DNA from 4 places in the Jezberella sp. genome. Region 3 is predicted to be linked to each of the others. Evidence: predicted binding sites of a transcription regulator. Region 3 holds the regulator's gene; each other region holds the start of a gene.
The links. Region 3 encodes sigma-54, which starts transcription at its own class of promoters, with help from an activator protein. Its sites were predicted from a motif close to TGGCANGNAANCTGCTTT; they were not measured.
Positions count from the first base shown of each region.

Region 1: the regulator sigma-54 is predicted to act here: its motif matches at 1,597-1,614, upstream of atzF (allophanate hydrolase).
Region 2: the regulator sigma-54 is predicted to act here: its motif matches at 1,673-1,690, upstream of AC1W8Y_RS03065 (P-II family nitrogen regulator).
Region 4: the regulator sigma-54 is predicted to act here: its motif matches at 2,050-2,067, upstream of AC1W8Y_RS10630 (ammonium transporter).

Region 1 is NZ_CBAZRM010000007.1:57,547-61,746, forward strand. It holds gene AC1W8Y_RS06895 (hypothetical protein) at 336-536, opposite strand; gene AC1W8Y_RS06900 (Hsp20 family protein) at 1,070-1,540, shown strand; gene atzF (allophanate hydrolase) at 1,647-3,383, shown strand; gene AC1W8Y_RS06910 (ABC transporter substrate-binding protein) at 3,410-4,200, shown strand, end outside.
Region 2 is NZ_CBAZRM010000003.1:84,233-88,432, forward strand. It holds gene ptsP (phosphoenolpyruvate--protein phosphotransferase) at 1-1,299, shown strand, start outside; gene AC1W8Y_RS03065 (P-II family nitrogen regulator) at 1,296-1,634, opposite strand; gene AC1W8Y_RS03070 (accessory factor UbiK family protein) at 1,924-2,181, shown strand; gene AC1W8Y_RS03075 (YifB family Mg chelatase-like AAA ATPase) at 2,268-3,818, shown strand; gene rpmI (50S ribosomal protein L35) at 4,108-4,200, shown strand, end outside.
Region 3 is NZ_CBAZRM010000011.1:94,666-98,865, forward strand. It holds gene AC1W8Y_RS10215 (peptide chain release factor 3) at 1-999, shown strand, start outside; gene AC1W8Y_RS10220 (hypothetical protein) at 1,015-1,677, shown strand; gene rpoN (RNA polymerase factor sigma-54) at 1,683-3,191, opposite strand; gene AC1W8Y_RS10230 (hypothetical protein) at 3,265-3,822, shown strand; gene leuA (2-isopropylmalate synthase) at 4,157-4,200, shown strand, end outside.
Region 4 is NZ_CBAZRM010000012.1:36,299-40,498, forward strand. It holds gene AC1W8Y_RS10625 (TorF family putative porin) at 1-437, opposite strand, end outside; gene AC1W8Y_RS10630 (ammonium transporter) at 493-1,977, opposite strand; gene AC1W8Y_RS10635 (FMN-binding glutamate synthase family protein) at 2,201-3,862, opposite strand; gene AC1W8Y_RS10640 (GNAT family N-acetyltransferase) at 4,039-4,200, shown strand, end outside.

The DNA of each region.
Region 1 (4,200 bases), on a different contig from region 3:
AAGATAACTGTTGGGGTCATTATGAATCCCTCTCAACATCATGGATCGTTCCAATTTTCCATGTTTCAGACATTCGTCAACACTCGCAGTTGCCCAGGCACAGGGATTTGGTAGCTAGAGACAATGTTCAACTATCGCTAGCTGATGGGTGCGTACCGTTCCTATGGCAGCGATGACTGCTTTGGAGAAGGCAGATCGTAAAACGCTAAGTCGGCTTGCAGCCCAAAGCGGCGCCGTCGAACCTGTTATAGCGACACCAGAAAATTGATATACGGTGGTCAGGGACTTCCGGAGAAGTTGATCCGTCAGACCGGAATATGCATTGATGCCTTATCTCATTGGGAAACATCCTGGCCATCAATATGCCGTTTTGGAATGTCTTTTGGTGATCTCTGTTTCCGCATTTCTTCAAAATAAGAGTCCTCTAATACAGATGGCATCCAAAGAGAGTCCGCAAACTTTTCGAAATCCGACTTAGACAGCAACGGGCCGACCTTACCGCCATTCGAGTCAATTGGCTGCGAGTGCTTCTTCATGGTTACTCCTAGTCAAATTGTCCGCCTTATGTCCTGCGCGATCAAAACAATCTTGACGTGGCAAACCTGAAAATAAGGCTGTTTCGGTTGACAGCCTTTGATCGCTCAAGATATCCGATTCGCGTGGTCAAGTCAACCAGACTGTTCAGTCATGTCTTTGAAATAGTTAGAGCGAATTTATTTACAAATAAATTTACACTTTTGCCACTTTCAATTTTGAAAAATTTGTATTTCACCAATGAAAATGGCATAAATCTTGTTATTCGCATAAGGCGATTAAAGTCTCCGGTAAACTTTTCCTTTTTAACGCCCATGTTGTTAGCCGTGTCAATAAAGCCAGCGGGGTCATGAAGATGGCCCCGTTTTTTTTATGGCGTTTTTGCTAGCCCATCGAAAAACACAAAATGATCGCTTGATCTTGCCCCACGCTCGCTTCTCCTCTTGAAATTTTGTTGGTCAATCCCTAAATAGTCAGTACCCGGATGCCTTAAGGGTCTGGGCAATGAAACTTGCTTAAATTTAAGGAGAAAATGATGACCTACACGCTAGGTAGAAACGTGCTGTTGAATTCAATTGGTTTTGATCGGCTGATCGATGCGTTTGAGCAAATGAGCTCAAGTGACGGCGTCAATAAAGCCCAGAGCTATCCACCCTATAACATCGTCAAAATCAGTGAGCGTGACTACGCCATTGAGATTGCGATCGCTGGTTTCAAACAAGACGAAATCGACATCACGTCTGAAGGCAGCAAGTTGACGGTGACAGGGAAGTTTAAGTCTGAGCCGGTTGGTGAATATCTGCACAAAGGCATTGCGAATCGTGACTTTAAACATGACTTCACGCTCGCTGAGACAGTGGTGGTTCGTTCGGCTGATATTGAAAGCGGTTTGTTGGTGATTAGGCTTGAAAACGTGATCCCCGCTGAGAAACTGCCCCGCAAGATCTCGATCGGCGGCGCTGGCCGACTGTTGCCAGAAGACGCGCAGGATAAGTTAGCGGCTTAAGACCGTCCCGTGGCGCTAGTCAGAGCTGTCTGCTGACTAGCGTCACCACCTGAGATTGGCACAAATATTGCTTCTACCCTTAAACAAAACAGGGAGACGCAATACCGTGCAACCACCATTCGCTGGAATCACTCGCAGACCAGCTTGCGCCGAGGCCACAGATACAGATTCGGCGTGGATCACGCGCGTGTCCGCTGAGCCCTCTAGTCAGCCGCAATCGCAGGCTGGCGCTGGCCCACTGGATGGCTTGCGCTTTGCCGTCAAAGACAATATTGACGTGGCGGGTTTACCGACAACCGCCGGATGCTCGGCTTTTGCTTACTCGCCGAGCGAGCACGCGCAGGTGGTAGACCACTTGCTTCGGGCTGGTGCGCGCCTGATAGGCAAAACCAACCTCGATCAGTTTGCTTGCGGTCTCAACGGAACACGTTCTCCCTACGGCGCGGTTCCTAATGCAATCAACGCGGCCTATGTTTCGGGCGGATCCAGTTCCGGCTCGGCTTACGTCGTGGCCAAAGGCCTGGCCGACTTCTCTCTGGGCACGGATACGGCAGGCTCGGGACGTGTGCCCGCTGGTCTGAACAACCTTGTGGGCCTGAAGCCGACCCGTGGTTTGATTTCGGCCCGAGGCGTGGTGCCCGCAGCACAAAACGTCGATTGCGTCTCGATTTTTGCAGCGACAGTCTCAACGGCAGCGAAGGTGTTGCAGGCGTGTATAGGCTATGACGAGGCGGATCCGTTTTCCCGAAGGGTTACGATGGCTTCGAAACCCTTACCAGCAAAGTTTCGCTTTGGCGTACCCGATACCCTTGAATTCTTTGGCGACAAACTCGCTGAGGCGGCTTTTACCCAGTCTCTGGATCAGCTGACGCGCCTCGGTGGTACCGCGGTGACGATTAATTACGCACCGCTTGCGCAGGCCGCGGCCATGCTCTACGACAGTGCATTGGTCAGTCAGCGCTATACCGCCATTCAAGCATTTTTTGATGCCCATGAAGAAGAGGTGATCGAGCCGGTACGCAGCATCATCGCCAAAGGACGGCAATATAGCGCCGCTGACTACATTCGTGCTGAGATTGAGATGTTGGCCCTCAGTCAGGTAGCCCGGCGGATGTGGCAAGAGATCGATGTCCTGTTTGTGCCGACCGCACCGACGCACTACACCATCGATCAAATGCAAGCAGATCCTGTCGCCCTTAACCGTAACCTTGGGCAATACACCAACTTCGTTAACCTGTTTGACTACGCTGCGCTGTCGGTACCGAGTCTGATCAGGCCCGATGGATTGCCCTTTGGCGTCACCCTGATTGGCCCAGCTGGCAGCGATTGGCAATTGGCCGATCTGGGCCAGCGTTATCACCACGCCACGGATTTATCGCTTGGCGCCACCTCGCAGACCTTGCCTGAGCCAGAGCCCATCGCAGCTTTGCAGACGCCCGCTACCGTACGGGTCGCTGTATTGGGGGCACACCTGAGCGGCATGCCGTTGAACTGGCAACTGACAGAGCGGGATGCCACCTTGGTCGAAGCTACGCATACAGCACCTGACTATCGCTTTTTTGCGTTAGCAGACTCGCAACCGCCCAAACCTGGTTTGTTGCGTGTGGAGTCAGGCCAGGGGGCCGCAATCGCCCTCGAGATCTGGGAGATGCCGCTAACCCACTACGGTTCATTCGTTGCGTCGATCCCAGCCCCGCTGGGCATTGGTACCTTGACACTCGCCGATGGCTCTTCAGTGCAAGGCTTCGTTTGTGAAGCACAAGCGCTAACAACAGCGACGGATATTACTCATCTGGGCGGATGGCGCGCCTACGTAAACAGCTTGACCCACTCAACCAATTGACCTTTTACTCACCCTTGGAGTTCTTCATGACCCATCGCACCTTGACAGCTAAGCCCTTTGTCTCCACTTCGCGCCGCAAGCTATTACAAGCAGGGGCGGCCACTGGTGCATTGAGCGTGCTGGGAACCCCATCGCTCGTTCACGCGCAAAGCACCCCAAAAATTCGAATCGGCTATTGGCCCATAGCGGCAGGTCTGCCCTTTTACGCGGCGCTTGAAAAGGGTTACTTCAAAGAGGCGGGTCTGGACGTTGAGGGCGTTAAATTCGCCAGTGCCGCACAGATTATGGAAGCGATGCTTGCCGGTCGTTGTGACGGTAGCGCCAACGGTACCGGCTCAGCCAACTTGGGCATCGGTGAAGTTGCCTCCCCCGGTACCTTTAAAATCTTTGCGTCCAACCCAAGTAATGTCAAAGACGTGTTGGACGAATTTTTAGTCGCCTCTAGCAGCCCCGTAAAAACCATGGCTGAGCTCAAAGGCAAAAAAGTTGCCAGTGGCCCTGGCATTCAAAACCTAACACTGGCCAGAACAGTACTTGAGCGTGCAGGTGCAACCGGGGCTACCGTGATTGAACTGCCGATTGCACAACACGTGGCAGCACTTGCCGCAGGTCAGGTTGATGCTGTCTATACCCTGGAGCCGACCGGGACGATTGGTCGCTTGAATGGTGCCACCCGCGTCTTGGAAGCTGGCGTCATCTCTAAGTACATCCTCGGTGATGCGATGGCGCCGTGGTTCGGTGGTTCGGCCTCACTGACCGCAGATTTTGTCAAAAAGTACCCGACCGAGACCAAGAAATTTGTCACGGCCTATGGCAA
Region 2 (4,200 bases), on a different contig from region 3:
GCCATGTCAGGCTCGCCTTCTGCGTTCACGTTGACAAATGTTCAGCATACAGACGAGTCGCTGATCGTCGTCGCTCACGATATCTCTCCGGCCGACATGGTGCGATTGCGTGGCGCGAGCTTCGCGGGTTTTGCGACAGACCTTGGTGGCCCCACATCCCATACGGCCATTGTTGCTAGAAGTATGGCGGTACCTGCGGTCGTGGGTTTAGGTCATGTCCGTTCGCTCGTTGCTGATGGCGACGTGGTGGTTTTGGATGGCGCGTCGGGCACAGTGATCGTCAATCCGCCAGATTTTGCACTGCAAGAATATCGACAGATGCAGGCAGAGTTTCGTCGTTATCGAGAAGAACTCGCCCTCCTTAAAAACGTGCCTGCGGTGACCTTGGATGGCCACCGTATCGGTATGCTGGCCAATATCGAGTTGCCCGAAGAGGCCGCCCTCGCTGTGGCAAATGGCGCCGATGGGATCGGTTTGTTTCGCAGTGAGTTCCTCTTCATTGGTAAGACTGACCTGCCCAATGAAGAAGAGCAATATCAAGCTTATGCGACGGTTGTTAAAACCATGGAAGGTCGACCTGTCACGATTCGTACGCTTGATATTGGTGCCGATAAGACATTAGATGGCGAGTTAGCGGTCACCATGAACCCAGCTCTCGGTCAACGGGCTATCAGGTACTGCTTGGCTCGGCCAGAGTTATTCGCCACTCAATTGCGGGCGATTTTACGTGCGTCTGCCCACGGCAAGGTCAAAATCCTGATTCCGATGATCGCGCACCTGCATGAGATACAAGCCACCAAAGCGGCAGTCCGCGCTGCGATGCAAGAACTCGATGAGCGCGGTGAGCCATACGACCTAAACGTTGAACTCGGTGCCATGGTAGAAGTTCCGGCCATTGCCATCGCGATCGAGCCATTTGTACAAGTTTTAGACTTTCTTTCGATCGGCACGAACGACCTCATCCAATACACATTGGCCATTGACAGAACCGATTCAGAAGTAGCCTCTCTTTACGATCCGCTTCACCCAGCTGTCCTGAGACTCATTGCCAATACGATTAATGCGGGAGAAAGAGCAGGCAAGCCCGTGTCGGTTTGTGGCGAAATGGCAGGTGACTCAAAGCTTACCCGACTGCTTCTTGGATTAGGCTTGACTGAATTCTCGATGCATCCCCAGCAGTTGTTGGACGTTAAACGGGAAATACGTCGGGCTCATTCAAATGCCCTAAGGACTGAGGTCGCAACGATTCTTAATCGAGGTCAACCCATTGACCCCGATTTTTTGAACTCACAGGATTAAAGGGCCGCTTCGCCTGTTTCACCGGTTCTGATTCGTACCACTTGTTCAAGTGCTGCGACAAAAATCTTACCGTCGCCAATCTTCCCGGTTCTAGCTGCTTGTTCGATGGTCTCTATCGCTTGATCGACCAAGTTGTCGGCCACGGCTGCTTCAACCCTTAATTTTGGTAAAAAATCGACGGCATATTCGGCACCACGGTAGAGTTCGGTGTGACCTTTTTGCCGACCAAAGCCTTTAACCTCTGTAACAGTCAGACCTTGAACTCCTAAGGTCGATAACGCGACCCTGACTTCATCGAGCTTGAACGGTTTAATGATTGCAATAATCAGCTTCATGGATCTATCCCTAAGTCTATTGTTGTAACGGTTGAGATAAAGCAAATTTCATGCCAATAAATGGCTAGATGCGGGTTCATGCCTACCCTTAAACCTTGAAGGTTTTTGCGTGATTTTGACAAAATCATGACAGCGCATACAAAATCGCTCCATAACAGTGCATTTTCGAGTCGCACGCCCCAAATTGGTATTTTTTTACCAAGTATGGTTAGACGTCGATTCGTTACAACGAATGGTCTAGTTGTAAACTATGACCAGATCGTCGTTTCACTTTTTGCAAGGATTCGCCATGAAACCGAACGTTTGGATTGAACAGGTGCAACAGAACTTGTCTGAACTGGTTGCCAAGAGCCCAGCGGCAGATATTGAGCGTAACGTCCGTGCCATGATGGGTAGCGCTTTCAATAAGATGGATCTAGTCACACGAGAAGATTTTGATGCTCAATCAAGCCTTCTGCGCCTGACAACAGAGCGAGTAACTGTGCTCGAGACCCAAGTGCGTGCGCTTGAGGCTCGCATCGCAGCGCTTGAAGCAGGTGCTATTTAGGCATTTTTTTGCGCAGACGTTTCTATCCTGACGATCTTTATCTTTGTTTTAGACAACCATACACTTCGGCCTTTTTAGGCTGACGTATGACACTAGCCGTATTAAATAGCCGAGCGCTGGTCGGCATGGTTGCACTGCCTGTCAATGTAGAGGTGCACCTTGGTACTGGTTTACCAAGCTTCACCGTCGTCGGGCTCGCAGATGCAGAAGTTAAAGAAAGTCGGGAACGAGTACGAGCAGCTATTCAAAGTAGCGGCTTTGAGTTCCCGAACGGGCGGATCACCGTTAATTTGGCGCCCGCGGATTTGCCAAAGGAGTCGGGTCGTTTCGACCTACCCATCGCCTTGGGCGTATTGCTGATCTCTGGCCAAATTGATCTGCCTGAACTATCCGTCACCTCGTCGAAAGACAATTTCGTCTCTCGACTGAGCCAATTCGTCTTTGCCGGTGAGCTGTCGCTGACAGGCGCGTTGATGCCGATTCGCGGGGCAATCACGATCGCCATGGAAGTGTCGCGTCATCCCCAGATTCGTGGCTTGATCGTGCCCAGACTGAGCGCCGAGCACGCCAGTCGAGCGTTGTTGGACAAGGTATTTGCTGCAGACACACTCAAACAAGTGGTTGATTTTCTGTGTGACCGTTGCGAATTGTCGTCTATTGCTTTGAAAGCGTTGCCAAATAAGCAACATCATGGTCGCCCCTGTATGGGGGAAGTGCAAGGGCAAGCGACTGCTCGGCGAGCGCTCGAAGTCGCTGCAACCGGGTTTCACAGCATGTTGTTGATTGGTCCACCAGGGGTTGGTAAAAGCATGCTGGCGAATTGTTTGCCTGGCATTTTGCCGCCGCTACTGACGACTGAGCAAGTCGAAGTGGCGGCCATTGCCTCATATGCTGAGTCAACCGACCTTAACCTAGCGGATCGACCATTTAGAGCGCCTCATCATAGCGCCTCACCCGCTGCGATCGTTGGCGGCGGGCGTATCCCGCAACCAGGTGAAATTACGCTGGCGCATCACGGCGTTCTTTTTTTAGACGAAATCCCTGAATTTGATCGCCGCACCCTTGAAGCCCTTCGAGAGCCCCTGGAAAATCAGCAAATTTCAATTGCCCGTGCAAACCACAAAATCACCTTTCCAGCAAACTTTCAGCTGATTGCAACCATGAATCCGTGTCCCTGTGGTTATCGCGGTGATTCCGGCGGGCGTTGCCGGTGCTCAGCTCAAGACATTCGACGCTACCAAGCCAAATTATCTGGGCCGTTGCTGGATCGCATTGATATTGTTGTGTGGTTACCGTCTGCCTGTCGTGAGCAGAATAGACAGACACCCGCTGAGAAATCAGCGGTCATTCGGCCAAGAGTGCAGTGCGCGCACGCCCGAGCCACACAGCGTCAGGGCGTTGCTAATGCTCGTTTAACAGGCACGTCACTCAACCGATACTGTATTTTGGACACCGCTGCGCAAGCGCTAATCCAGATGCTAACCCTACGCTATCGCTTATCCAATCGCTCTGTTGCCCGTCTACAGCGGGTGGCTCGAACCTGCGCAGACTTGGATGCGGCAACAGAAATTTCAACCGTGCATCTCGCCGAGGCGTTTAAATATCGAATAGAGAATCTGAGTCACTTTACACAGTAACTTGAAGGCGAAACTTGCGTAAAACCCAAAAACCATATTATAATCAAAGGCTTTCCCGCTTAAGTATATGAGCTTAAGTACATGAGCTTAAGTACATGAGCTTAAGTACATGAAGTCAATAATTGACGTCAATGTTGACATCAGTGATGATTTTTGTCTCTTGTGAATCGGCTCTTTCGAGTGACCACAAGGCGGTGGGGTTAGAAGTCGCATGCGCTTCAGGTTACCAAGATTTGCCTTAGGCAAAGCACCTGTGGGACACGCGTTTATTAAGCAAGGATCATTCATCATGCCTAAGATGAAAACCAAGAAAAGTGCTGCAAAGCGCTTTCAGGTCCGCGGTAGCGGATCAATCAAGCGGGGTCATGCGTTCAAACGCCAT
Region 3 (4,200 bases):
GTCATTGATGGTCTCGATAATCCTGAGATCGCCAAGCGCTTTGGCGATGCATTCACCAGCGCAAAAAACGACATCGAACTGATTCAGGCGGCGGCCCCTGCGTTTGATCGTGCTGCCTTCCTGGCGGGCAAACAAACCCCTGTATTTTTCGGCTCTGCCATCAACAACTTTGGCGTACAAGAGGTGCTGGATGCGCTCGTCGATCAGGCCCCACCACCTGGTTCCCGAAGCGCTACTGAACGGCAGGTCAATCCTGAAGAGCCAAAATTCACTGGCGTTGTGTTCAAAGTACAGGCCAATATGGATCCGGCACATCGCGATCGCGTCGCCTTTGTCAGGGTCAGTTCGGGGAAATTCAATCGCGGGATGCGGCTAAAAGTATCCCGTAATGGTAAGGAAATCAGACCCAATAACGTCGTGTCCTTTTTGTCACAACGCCGTGAATTGGTTGATGAGGCTTACGCGGGTGATGTGATTGGTATTCCCAATCACGGGATCTTGCATCTTGGCGATGTTCTCACCGAGGGAGAATCCCTGCACTTTACCGGTTTACCGTTTTTTGCACCTGAACTGTTTCAAGCAGTTGAAGTCAAAGATCCTTTACGTATCAAACAGTTACGCACAGGCCTAGCTCAGCTTGGTGAAGAAGGTGCCATTCAAGTATTTCGACCCATTGCCGCAGGCGGGGCTTTACTGCTCGGGGCGGTCGGCCAACTACAGTTTGAAGTCGTCGCGCACAGGCTCGCTGCCGAATATGGCTGTGAAGCACGCATGATGCCCTCGCGCTACAGCATGGCCAGATGGATTACTGCTGAAGACCCTAAGGAATTACGCAAATTTATCGACGCGAATGCCTCACATATCGCCTATGATGTTGTCGAAGCGCCAGCCTTTTTGGTAACGTCTGGCGCTCAACTTCGCGTCGCAGAAGAGCGCTATCCCTCGATACGTTTTCATGCCATGCGCGAACACGGCGCAGCCCCTTCGGCTGCTCACTAACTGAGACGAAAGACCATGTCATGGCGCGTGTTAATCGGATTTCTGTTGATTGTTGCAGTTGCCTGTTGGCAAGGTGGGATCAAACTCGGGGAGTGGTTGGTCAATAAGGCACCCGCAAGTATTGCTTCAGCCAACGATGCCAAAATCCAGAGCGCACTTGACGACAAAAGCAAGCAAACCCTCGCCGAACCACCACAACCACGGACAGACGGGACGCTTGGACAGCCAAAAAGCATTGCACCGGTTGAATGGTCGATCGTGCGTACCCACGTCGATGGCGTTGTGCGTGATTCTGAGGACATGATCCGTATTGACGTACCAAAAGCCGAGGCTGATATGCCTGATCGTGCGTTGTCTGCGGGCGGTACGCAATGGCCGCAAGGGCCGTCTGATATTGTCACCATCGACGCACCCAACACGCCTTTGGCGCCACGCTCGCCCGACGTGCCAAACCGCCCTGCCGAGCCGTTAAAACCAGCAACTCCCAACAGACTGGTGATCTCTTGGCAACAGGCGTTAAAAAATGATCTGGATCAATGCAGCAAACTGAAATTCTTTGATCGCCCACGCTGTGTTGAGCAAGCGCAACGCAGATATTGCGAACCCAACCACGCGTGGGGGCAAGCAAGTAATTGCCCTAATCCCAACGCGTCATTAAGCCACCCCGGAGGCGGTTAAGATCGTCAGTTCGCCTGTGCTTGTGATTTTCTAAGCGGCGCGGTGGGTATACGCAGTACTTCACGATATTTCGCCACGGTTCGCCTCGCAACGCTAATACCGTCCTTCTCAAGCAAGCTAACCAGTTGACTGTCAGACAGCGGTTTATGCCGGTCCTCAGCGTCAATCAAGGCCTTGATGCGCGTCTGGATCGCGGTAGCAGAGGTCGCTTCGCCCCCCCCTGATGAGGCTAAGCCTGTACTAAAGAACCGCTTTAGCTCAACCGTTCCGAAAGGGGTGAGTATGAATTTTTGCGTTGTCGCCCGCGAAATGGTCGACTCGTGCATCCCAAGTTCGCCAGCCACATCTTTCAACGTTAAGGGTCTTATTGCCTGCCAGCCTTGCAAGAAAAAATCTTGCTGATAATGAACGATGACTTCAGCCACTCTGCGGATGGTGTCAAAGCGCTGGGCCACATTACGGATGAGCCACCGCGCCTCTTGCAACTTACCATGCAAGTCGGCATTTGCGCCTGACCGTGCCGTACCAAGGGCTTTCGCATACATTTCGTTCACGCGCAGTTTGGGCATGACCGCATCATTCAGAAATACCCGCCAATCGGCATCGACTTTGCGAACGATGACGTCGGGGACGGCAAATTCAGCGGCGGGACGCGTCCAGTTAGAAGCGGGTCTCGGGTTCAGTTTCAAAATGAGTCCGTGAGCCAGCTTCAGCTGGCTTACATCACAACCCAGCATATCGCGGAGTTTGCCCATGTTACCGGTCGCCAATATAGGCAAACCGATCCTGCAAATTTCACGAGCCAGCGCCAATATGTTGCGGTCTCCTGCCTCAGGATATTGACTCAAATCCGCATACTGCAACTGTAGGTCAAGGCACTCAGACAGATCGCGAGCACCAATCCCCGGTGGGTCAAACGAATGCAACAAGTTCACCGCAACCGCAAAATCGTCGATTGTTAAGCCAAGCGCAGGATCCATCCACGTCACAATCTCTTCCAGCGGTGACGCCAGCAATCCATCGTCGTCCAGTTCCTCGATCAAAATCTCGACCAGCGCCGCATCTCGCACCGAAAAACGGGTGGTCTTCAATTGATCCAGCAAATAATCACGCAAACTGCTCTGCACCGCAGACTCGGGCCGAACATCCTGGTCATCATCGCGTGAATCGCGAGACGACTTGAAATCGGCGGATAACGTGGTTGAATCGAACTCGGCATCTGAATTCGTTGACGCTTTCGCGTCTGCCCCAGCATCGTGGCTGTCGACATTTGCAACAGGGGTCGCCATCGCGTCGTAATTCATGGGCACTTGCCCAGCCGCGTCCGCCGAGACTTTTTCGTCCCGTTCGCTGTCCTGTCCTTGTGACTCAAGCAGTGGGTTTTCGGCCAGCGCCCGGGACACCTCTGATTCGAGGTCAAGCGTCGACAGCTGCAAAATCCGTAAGGATTGCTGCAGGGCTGGGGTCAACGTCAACTGTTGACTGGTTCTCAGTTCGAGTAATTGTCTGCTCATGGGTACAATATTGTGCATGATGATCTCACTCAATACACAAAATCGCCACCAAGATCGGCGTTTATTACAAAAAATGTGCATCCAGCTCGCTTGGTTGCCCGTGTTAATCCGTTTGCTGGTCGTGGGCGTGGTTGGTCTGGCCTGGTTCTCAATCTGCGTCACGGTCTTACAAAGAACAGCTGGGCTGCGCTATGACAGCATTAGCTTCCTGAATATTCTCGGGCCTCAAGTGCTCGATTTCCTCAACCGTATCAATTGGTATATCTGGGCTGGTTTGCTGCTGATTGTGACATTGTTCATTCTCGGTGCGATCAGAAGCTATCTCATCAAAAGTATCTTAGCCGGCCGAAATGCACTGGTGCCACTCGACTTGATTGAAACACTCGCTACACAGCTGTCACCCGAGGCGCTGGATGTTCTTAAATGGGTCTGGAAGGACAAAGAAGTACCCATCAACTACGGCCATATTCGGACAACCTTAAAACAATTGAGAAGTGGGCGCGTCCGAAAACTCGCCCTGGCTCGTGCCCAAAAAGCCGCCATTGATGCAGCGCTGGCAGCGAGTGGCATCGGCCCGTCGGCGAGTGTTGAAAAATCCCCAAGCGCCTCACGCGGTCAGTCAACCGGTTGAGCGCAAGTTGCTTTTATTATCGATTTATGTTCGACTAGCGACATGGATGCAATTTTTATGACGCACTCCGGTGACGTCTCAACTTCGAAAATCGATCTCGGCCTTGCTGTCGAGGGCGTTCGTTCGTCTGTTGCATCTCGCGATCTATCGCACACCCCTCTATCGCTACTACTAGCGATCGGTTGCCGGGCCTAGCGTCCCGTGGCAGTCCGGCAGCCATCCGCCACCCATTCATACTAAAACCTGGCAAGATCCTGTCAGGTCTACATGCTAAAAAGTAAAAATCTCTTGGGCTTAGTACGTTAAGAGATATTTGTCATGATCCGAGGTCACTATGCTTTCCAACCCTGCAAGTAAATACATTCCCTTCAAGCCCTT
Region 4 (4,200 bases), on a different contig from region 3:
TTCTGGGCCGCATAGGCTTCGGTGGTGTTGGGGCTGACTCCGTCACTCGGATACCCTGACGATGGATAATAATATTGCAAGATGCCGACGTCAGCGATGAAACCCTCAGACCAGTCGTGCTTGTAGCCACCATAAAAGTCCATTTCGATGGGGGCTGACGTGCCTTTGTTGGCATCAGAGATCCAGCTAATGGTTGAGTTCCAATTGCCGATGTAGAAACCGCTCTCATGCGCGTAGTCAAACCCACCTTGGACAGCTGGTTGAAAGTTTGATTGCGAGAGACCACGATACCGGTATTCGCTAACCACAGAGGCGTTGGCCGTAAATGGGCTTGGGGCCGCTGCGGGTTCTTCCGCCAGTGCGACCTGGGTGTAAGCCGCGCCCGTTAATGTGCATGCCAAGGCAAGGACAGTGACAGATTTCGATAAGAGTTGCATGAGTGCTCCGGGAGTTATTTAGCACGTGCTTAAAGCAAACTGATTAAGGTGAAGCTTAATTTTCGTAGGCAGACTCGCCATGCGAGGTGATGTCAAGGCCTTCACGCTCTTCATCCTCTGGGACACGCAGTCCGATCACGATATCGACCAATTTGAAGGCAATGAACGAGACCACACCTGACCAGATCAACGTCGTCAGGACGCCTTGGGACTGAATCCAGAGTTGACCGAGCATGTCGTAGTCTTTGGCAGTAGCATTGGTGACGTAGTCGTAGATGCCTGTGCCGCCCAAGGAGGGGGCTGCAAACACGCCTGTTAGAAGGGCACCCAATATCCCGCCAACACCATGTACACCGAAGACATCCAAGGAGTCGTCTGAACCCAACAGCTTTTTCAGACCGTTGACACCCCATAAACAAACAATGCCAGCTAGCGCACCAATGACCAGGGCGCCCATCGGGCCGACAAAACCAGCAGCGGGGGTGATGGCCACCAAACCTGCGACGCAACCCGATGCACCACCCAGCACGGATGGCTTGCCTTTAGAAATCCACTCAGCAAAGGTCCAGCCTAATACTGCAGCAGCGGTTGCCAAGAAGGTGTTCACAAAGGCGAGAGCAGCTGTGCCATTGGCTTCAAGCGCTGAGCCAGCGTTGAATCCGAACCAGCCGAACCACAGTAGCGATGCGCCCGTCATGACATGAACCATGTTGTGTGGCTTCATGATTTCGCGGCCGTAACCGAGGCGCTTGCCAATCACAAATGAGCCAACCAGACCGGCAATGGCCGCATTGATATGAACGACAGTACCACCGGCGAAATCAAGCACCCCTTTCTGAAACAACCAGCCTGCCTTGGCTGTCATCGCATCAAGTGAAGCGGCATCTTTGACGTCGTCTGGACCAGGCCAGAACCAAACCATGTGGGCAATCGGCAGGTAGCTGAAGGTGAACCACAACACCATGAAGCACAGGATTGCAGAAAACTTGGCACGCTCAGCAAAAGCACCGATGATCAGACAGCATGTGATCGTTGCAAAGACCGCCTGAAACGCCATGAAGACAAACTCAGGAATGACAACGCCCTTGCTGAAAGTGGCTGCATTGGTATCCGGCGTCAATCCAGCCAGAAATAATCGGTCGAATTTTCCGATCCAAGCTGAGCCCTCGGTGAACGCGAGGCTATAGCCATAGATCGACCAGAGGACAGTAATTAAAGAAAAAATCACCATACACTGAGCGCAGACCGACAGGATGTTTTTCGCCCGCGTTAAGCCGCCGTAGAACAAAGCCAGACCTGGCAATGTCATGAGAAGAACCAGTGCCGTTGAGATCAACATCCATGCGGTATCCCCTTTGTTGGGGGTCGGCGGCGTGACCGCCGCGGCATCGCCGGCGGCTGCAGGTGCTGCAACGGCCGCTGCTGTGGCTGCCGGTTTAGCGTCTTGCGCATGCGCGACGGGCGCGATGCTAAGACTAGCCGCGCTCAACATAAACGCGACTGCCGCTAAGGCTAGAGATCGTTTTATCCAAGTTAACATGAAGATCCTCTTTAGTGATTGAAACTCATTACATTAGTTCGGAAACTAATTATTGATTGACTTGTCACGATCTAAGCAAGAGCCATGCCAGACTGCCTATGTGCGCTGCAACAATAATGTCACATAGAAAGAACGGATAAAACGGCGATAAACGTTTTCAATTGCCTCGAGATCGCCCTCAAGTAGTGCAAAAAGTACCATGTTGGTGCATAAAACGCGATGATCAGGCAATCACCGGTTCTGAGTTGGTTTGCGCTTTTGCTAACGACTCACCCAAGTCTTGGTTAGGCGCGAACCGGTCCGCGCTTGCCATGGGCCAGCCAATTTGAAACACACGAGTAGGAAGTTCGCCTCTGAGCAATGAGCCGGGGGGCATCGATGGAAATATCGACGAGAGCAGCGTGACTTGCGTCGACGACATGCGGCGCGCGATGTGATGCGTGTGCAGATCGTCTGGATGCTTAAGCCCTGCGGCCGCAAGCAACTCGCCCAACGCATGCAGTGTGTTTTGATGAAAGCTGGCGACACGAGGTGCCTTGTCTGCCACCACCAGTGCTTTTTGTCGTTGGGGATCCTGTGTGGTCACGCCGGTGGGGCATCGATCGGTGTGACAGGCTTGTGCCTGAATGCATCCGATTGAAAACATGAACGCGCGAGCGCTGTTACACCAGTCTGCCCCAAGAGCCATGATACAGGCCATGTCGAACGCGGATACGATCTTACCGGAGGCACCGATTTTAATCAGGTGCCGCAAATTGAGACCAACCAAAGTATTGTGCACCAGACGCAATCCCTCTCTCAGCGGTGTGCCAACGTGATCAACGAATTCGACTGGCGCGGCCCCTGTGCCACCCTCTGCGCCATCAACAACAATGAAATCTGGCGTAATACCCGTTTCAACCATGGCCTTGGCGATCCCGAACCACTCCCATGTGTGGCCGATACACAATTTAAACCCAATGGGTTTGCCACCACTCAGCGCGCGCAATCGCTGCACGAATTGCAATAAACCCTTGGGACTGTCGAATTCGGTATGAGCCGCTGGTGAATTGCAATCTTCACCCTCTTTGACACCACGGGCGAGCGCGATTTCGGCCGTGACTTTCGCACCAGGTAAAATCCCCCCATGGCCTGGTTTTGCCCCTTGAGACAATTTGATTTCGATCATGCGTACTTGAGGCAAGCTCGCATTAGCGACGAAATTGGTTTCAGAGAATCGGCCGTTTTCATCACGGCAACCGAAGTAGCCTGAACCGATGTTCCAGATTAAGTCTCCCCCTGGCTTTTTGTGGTAACTGCTGATGCCGCCTTCACCCGTATCGTGTGCAAAATTGCCGATTTTGGCACCTTCGTTGAGCGCGAGTACCGCATTGGCAGACAGCGCCCCAAAACTCATGGCCGAAATATTCAGGACCGATAGTGATACTGGCTGCAAACAGGCGGGCCCACCCACGGTAATGCGAAAATCCATGTCGGCTATTTTCGTGGGCGCCATTGAATGATTAATCCACTCATAACGATCCCCATACACATCAAGTTGGGTACCAAACGGGCGTTTATCACTCGCCTTTTTAGCGCGTTGATAAGCCAACGAGCGTTTGACCCTAGCAAAGGGGGCCTCTTCTGTATCGTTCTCGAGTAGATATTGCCTGATCTCAGGCCGGATGAACTCGAGAAAAAATCGGATATGACCAATGATGGGGTAATTGCGCAGGATCGCGTGATGTGATTGATGAAGGTCTCTAAACCCGACCGCCACCAACAACCAAGAGGGCAGCGCTAGCAGTAACCAGTAAGGAGAACCCAATAGCATGAGCCCTGTCCCAATCGCGGCACCTGCCATGGCAATCCATAGTGCAAAATTTCGTGGTGCAAGCAATGCCATAAGTGCCTCGTCTCAAATGATGTTTGCTGGGAATTTAACAGACAACGTTGGACATGCTTGTCTCAAGTGTGCCGCAGGATGTTGGTATCCTATGCAACTTAAGGTCAGCTATGTTGCACTATCGTGATACGGGTTAGCACATGGGGTGGCTGGCTAAACGCGAATTGATTGAGCTCATGAATGACAGGCAAAAAGAGATTGAAATGCATCGCCATGACGTAAACATAAGATTGGGGCCTTGGCATGAGATGCAACAAGACGCGCTGCCCATCAGGCATGCCGTCTTTGTCATTGAACAAGGGGTGCCCCCCGAGGAAGAGGTCGACGAGATGGACGCA